2 regions of the Staphylococcus sp. AS1337 genome follow, and region 2 is predicted to be linked to the other one. Evidence: a T-box and tRNA genes for the amino acid it is inferred to sense, from the RefSeq annotation. Region 2 holds a T-box; the other holds one or more tRNA genes.
The links. The T-box of region 2 lies ahead of serS (serine--tRNA ligase). A T-box ahead of a tRNA ligase gene usually reads a tRNA of that ligase, here a tRNA-Ser.

Region 1 (3,275 bases), on a different contig from region 2:
TGGTGAAGCTAAAATATCAGGAAATGCTATGGTAAAAGTAAAAGATCGCATGTTTAGTCATGGTACTTTAATGTTGAATAGTGGACTTGATGAAGTTCAGAATGCTTTAAGAGTGAACCCAGCAAAAATTAAATCTAAAGGTATTAAATCTGTAAGAAGTAGAGTTGCGAATATTTCTGAATTCTTAGATGAGCCGATAGATATAGATAAATTTAAAGAAATAATTCTAAGAAGCATTTTTGGAGAAACTCAAGTAGAAGAATATAAACTTACTGATGAAGATTGGGAAAAAATAGAAAAATTAAGCAATGAAAAATATCGTACTTGGGAATGGAATTATGGTAGAAATCCTAAATATAATTTTGAAAGAGAAGAAAAATTTGAAAAAGGTTTTGTGCAGATTAAGTTAGACGTAAAGAAAGGTCGCATAGAACACGCGAAAATTTTCGGTGATTTCTTTGGTGAAGGTGATATTACAGAATTAGAAAATGCATTAGAAGGTACAATGCATGAATTTGATAGTATTGAAGAGGCACTTTCAAATTATGATATTTATCATTATTTTGGAGATATCGATAGGCATGAATTGATTAGACTCATGTCATAAAATTTTAAATAAAGGTTATTTTTAAAATGTAAAAGGTCTATTCACTAACTTAATTGATAAGTAGGGAATAGACCTTAATTTAAATAACAAGCTTTTAAATTAACCAACGAGGAATTCCTCCAAGTTTCTATATTCTTCCGTATAACGTTTGAAATCATTCTCGTTTTTATTTTTAAGCGCATTATCGATAAGTTGTTCCAACTGTTGCTTGCGTACATTACGTAAAGATTCATCGATGATTAATTCAATACCTAAGTCGTTAATTGTTGATACAAACGATTCTAATGTATTGTATTTTACATGTGTATTGTGTTTCATAAACGTCACAACCTCTCTATCTTTATTTACATATAGTATACAAGGTTTTAAATTTTAAATCAATGAATATTCTGACTTTTCCGAAAAAATAGTGCTAATTGCAAGTTTGCTGAAAATGAAAAATTGAAAAAGGTGATACACTGAAAATTAATTGTAGAAAATTTATAAAAATATTTATATTATTTATTGATTTTAAGATGGTGATGATATATTATTTGAGTATCACCGTAAGTTATAAAGGAGGTAACAACAATGATTCAACCCTATATTATTAAAAAAGGTGATATGGTTTTACAACCATGTAATTTAGCTACTGGACAATATGAAGGTAGTTACTTGCTAAGGTATAAAGACGACAGTCAAATTATTAAAGAACGTGTGTCTAAAATCATCGACCGTTCTTGTAGATTTTATGGTAGCAGTTATGTATTTAAAAAGGAAGATACTATGCGTATTACCGGCATAAGTAGTAAACCCCCCCATTCTATTCACTCCATTATTTCCCACGTATTTCTTTCCCACACACTCTGATCGTAAAGCAGATAATACCTGGATCAATATACATTACGTACATAATATTAGACCACTAAAAGAAAAGAAATGTAAGGTTACTTTTGTAGATAATCAAAGTATTGTAGCTAATATTTCTGCTCATAGTATGCATCACCAATATTTAAATGGTATATATTATTATTACATGATGGATAGGGCGGCTAGAGTAGCTACATTTGATCCTGATTCACCTATTGATTATACTAAACCACAATTAAATATATATGAAGCATTGGCAAAATATTCGTTATTCGAATCGAAATAGTGAAAATCAGTGAATAAAAAATGTAAAAAAGGCATATGTGGAATATTATATTAATTTAGTGTAAATATTCCGCATATTTTTTTTACATACCTCTTGAAAAATTAAAGATAGTTGATATAATAGTATTTGTGCTTGATTAAAGGCATTAATTATTCCACAGTAGCTCAGTGGTAGAGCTATCGGCTGTTAACCGATCGGTCGTAGGTTCGAGTCCTACCTGTGGAGCCATTGGAAACGTACTCAAGTTGGCTGAAGAGGCGCCCCTGCTAAGGGTGTAGGTCGTGAAAGCGGCGCGAGGGTTCGAATCCCTCCGTTTCCGTTAATATGTAAAATTATATAAAAATCTGTTTTACGTAAACATGTAAGAACGTTGATATATCAGCGTTCTTTTTATTTTGTGTAATTATTTGTAAAAGTATGTTTTAAAATTTTTGGGCGACATTTGGACAAAGTGTCCACTTATATTTAAATATAGAATTCTTAAAAGAACATTTTGATGTACACCCAACGGGCAATGCAGTTGATTTTATTGATTATAAATATCCGAAAGGGTTCCAAGTCATTAAAAACACGAAAAAATTTATCCCTCAAAAAGGAGACATTTTTGTATTAGATGATGGAAGCTATGGACATACAGGCATGGTTACTAATGCGAATCAATACTTATTTGATAGTATTGACCAAAATTGGTATAACGCTTCAAACAATGGAAGTCCTGCAGCATTTATTCAAGATCATGTGTATGATGATTTTGTAGGTGTCATTCGTCCACCATATAAAGACGCAGAAAAGGGTGTTACTACAGAATCAACAAAGATAGAAACAATCAATCATTCAATTAATTATACAATGAATGAGCGTGTAGGTTCTATTGATGGTATGGTTATTCATAATACAGCTGATAGTATTTCTGCAAAAGAGCAGTACAATCGTTTAAGTAATGCATCTGTGGCACGTTATGAGGGAGGCGTTGCTCATTATTACGGAGATAGAAAGACGATGTGGCGAGCTATTGATACGTTCCGTATTGCGTGGCATGTGGCTGATAGTTATGGTAATGGTCATTATTTAGGTTATGAAGTTTGTGAATCAATGAGTGCTAGCAACAAAGACTTTGTGAAAAACGAGCAAGCTATATTTAAACAAGCAGCAATTGATATGTTGTATTATGGTCTAAAACCTAATAGAAAAACTGTGAAGCTGCACAATCAATTTGTAGCGACGGCATGCCCACATAGAAGTATGGCATTGCATGTGGATTTTGACCCTATTATTAGTGGTGCGCCTTCGACAGCCAAACAACATGAGATGCAAGATTACTTCATTAAAGAAATCACTAAATATTATAAAAATCCAACTTTAGGTGTTGGTGTGCCAGATAATGTTACAGATGGTGTAACAATACCTACTGATGAACAAAAGAAAAACCCAGTCAAAGACAAAGGTAAAAAAGTCGGTAATAAATGGCGTAGAAATCAACATAATATTTTGTGGAAACCTGAAAAAGGAACATTTACAGCAACAACTAATATC
Region 2 (3,275 bases):
ACATTAACGATTAATGATATTAAACAGTTTTTAAATAGAGAAGATAAGGTAGAGGTTACAGAAGATGCGTTTGAACGTGTGAAAAAGAGTCGCCAAACAGTTGAAGCTATTATAGAGAATAAAGAAACAATTTATGGAATTACAACTGGTTTTGGTTTGTTTAGTGATGTACGTATAGACGAAGGAGAATACAACCAATTACAAGTCAATTTAATTCGTTCACACGCATGTGGTATGGGAAAACCATTTTCAGAAGAAGTTGCATTAGTGATGATGGTATTAAGATTGAATACATTATTAAAAGGGCATTCTGGTGCAACTGTAGATTTAGTAGAACAACTGATGTATTACATTAACGAAAGAATTATACCTGTTATTCCACAACAAGGATCATTAGGTGCTTCGGGAGATTTAGCGCCACTATCACATTTGGCTTTGGCATTAATAGGAGAAGGTAATGTCTTTTATAAAGGTGAAGAAGTAGACAGTCGGTACGTCTTAAATCAGTTAAATCGCAAAGCATTAGATTTACAAGCTAAAGAAGGTCTTGCGTTGATTAATGGTACACAGGCAATGACTGCTCAAGGTGTTATCAATTATATAGAAGCGGAAGACCTAGGTTATCAGGCGGAGTGGATTGCTTCCCTTACACACCAAGCTTTAAATGGTATTACAGATGCCTATAATGACAAGGTACATAAAGTTCGAAATTTCCAAGAACAAATAGATGTTGCGGCTAGGATGTTAGACTGGTTGGAAGGTTCAGAATTGACGACTACTCAAGGTGAAATACGTGTGCAGGATGCTTATACTTTGCGCTGTATCCCTCAAATTCATGGCGCTAGCTTCCAAGTATTCAATTATGTGAAAGAAAAGTTAGAGTTTGAAATGAATGCTGCAAATGATAATCCACTTATATTTGATGAAGATGATGAAACCCTTGTTATCTCAGGAGGAAATTTCCATGGTCAACCTATAGCGTTTGCTTTAGACTTTTTAAAACTAGGTGTAAGTGAATTAGCGAACGTTTCAGAGAGACGTCTAGAACGCTTGGTAAATCCTCAATTAAATAATGGACTACCGGCCTTTTTAAGTCCACAACCGGGATTACAAAGTGGTGCAATGATTATGCAGTATGCTGCAGCAAGTCTTGTTTCAGAAAATAAAACACTTGCACACCCAGCAAGTGTTGATTCTATACCGTCTTCCGCTAATCAAGAAGATCATGTTTCCATGGGGACTATAGCTTCAAGACATGGCTACCAAATGATTGAAAATGCTCGTCGTGTATTGGCGATCGAAACAATCATCGCTCTGCAAGCTGTTGAATATAAAGATATTGATAAGTTATCACCTAAGACGTATGAAAAATATCAAGAACTACGTCATATTGTGCCATCTATCACAGAAGATAGACAATTTCATAAAGATATTGAAGCAGTATCACAATATTTGCGCGATGTTGCTTATATGGATGAGATATAATTGACATAAATACTATCACTCTTGAAAAAAATGATGTTATTTGCTATATTTAATTTAACTTAATAAGTCATTGTTCGTAGGATAAGTAGTATTAATTGTTCGGTTTCAGAGAGCCTGTGTTGAGTGTGAACAGGTAGCCAAGGTTAATGTGAATCTACCTACTATTAAGAGAACAATCGGATTTAACCGTTATTTTTGTGAGAGTGCAGTCTAATTTTAGACTGTTAAATAGGGTGGCAACACGTAGACCACGTCCCTTGTATAGGGATGTGGTCTTTTTTGCGTGTTTATCCCAAATTTTAAAAATTGAAAGGATGGATGAAGTTATGTTAGATATTAAATTATTTCGTAATGACCCTGATTTCGTTAAAGAAAAAGTAGCTAAGCGTGGTATGGAAGATACAGTAGTAGATGAAGTACTAGAATTAGATGAACAGCGTCGTCAGTTAATTAGTAAAGCTGAAGAAATGAAAGCTGAGCGTAATAAAGTTAGTGGTGAAATTGCTCAGAAGAAACGTAATAAAGAAGATGCAGATGATGCAATCGCAGCAATGCGTAAACTTGGTGATGAAATTAAAGTTTTAGATGATACACTTAATCAAGTTGATGTGGATCTTAACGATAAATTATCACGCATTCCAAATATTATTCATGATGATGTGCCTGAAGGTGCTACAGACGAAGATAATGTAGAAGTTAAACGTTGGGGTACGCCAAGAACATTTGATTTTGAAGAAAAAGCACATTGGGATTTAGTAGAAGAATTAAAAATGGTTAATTTTGAACGTGCAGCTAAAGTATCTGGAGCTAGATTCGTCTTCTTAACAGGCGAAGGTGCACAATTAGAAAGAGCATTAATGAACTATATGATTACGAAACATACAACACAACATGGTTATACAGAAATGATGGTACCACAATTAGTTAACGCTGATTCAATGTATGGTACTGGTCAATTACCTAAGTTTGAAGAAGACTTGTTTAAAGTTGAAAAAGAAGGATTATATACTATACCAACTGCAGAAGTACCGTTGACAAATTATTACCGTAATGAAATTATCGGACCAGATGAATTACCAGCTAAATTCACTGCCCAATCAGCATGTTATCGTAGTGAAGCGGGCTCAGCTGGTCGTGATACAAGAGGCCTTATTCGTTTACATCAATTCGATAAAGTTGAAATGGTTCGTTTTGAAAAACCAGAAGATTCTTGGCAGGCTTTAGATGAGATGACTGAACATGCAGAAGCAATTTTAGAAGAATTAGACTTACCATACCGTCGTGTTATTTTATGTACAGGTGATATTGGTTTTGGTTCAAGTAAAACTTATGATTTAGAAGTTTGGTTGCCAAGCTATAATGAATATAAAGAAATAAGTTCTTGTTCAAATATTACTGATTTCCAAGCACGTCGCTCAAATATTCGTTTTAAACGTGATAAAAATGCTAAACCAGAATTAGCACATACACTTAATGGTAGTGGATTAGCAGTAGGGCGTACGTTTGCTGCAATAGTTGAAAATTACCAAAATGAAGATGGTTCTGTAACAATACCAGAAGTATTAGTTCCATATATGGGTGGTAAAACAGTCATCCGTCCTATTAAATAAATTATTAAAAGTGCGTAGTTAAAGTATTAGCTACGCACTTTTTTATATGTATAGAGAGGGTAGGGGAGGTGTAAAAGTTGAGTATAAGAAATACATAAAATACGCACTATTAAAATAGTTAATTTGATTGAAAGTACTGGAGTTTATAAGGGTGGTCTAATAAATAACACAAGATTCTGA

Region 1: it encodes a tRNA-Ser, which carries the amino acid that the T-box ahead of serS (serine--tRNA ligase) is inferred to sense. The anticodon was not compared.

Annotation. Positions count from the first base shown of each region.
Region 1 covers NZ_JBOIHZ010000005.1:151,362-154,636, forward strand. Annotated here, with positions in the region: gene ACSUE0_RS09945 (lipoate--protein ligase) at 1-607, shown strand, start outside; gene ACSUE0_RS09950 (IDEAL domain-containing protein) at 707-925, opposite strand; partial or broken gene ACSUE0_RS09955 (competence protein ComK) at 1,178-1,742, shown strand; tRNA gene ACSUE0_RS09960 (tRNA-Asn) at 1,896-1,970, shown strand; tRNA gene ACSUE0_RS09965 (tRNA-Ser) at 1,973-2,061, shown strand; gene ACSUE0_RS09970 (SH3 domain-containing protein) at 2,214-3,275, shown strand, end outside.
Region 2 covers NZ_JBOIHZ010000001.1:234,441-237,715, reverse strand. Annotated here, with positions in the region: gene hutH (histidine ammonia-lyase) at 1-1,485, shown strand, start outside; T-box leader at 1,556-1,746, shown strand; gene serS (serine--tRNA ligase) at 1,812-3,095, shown strand.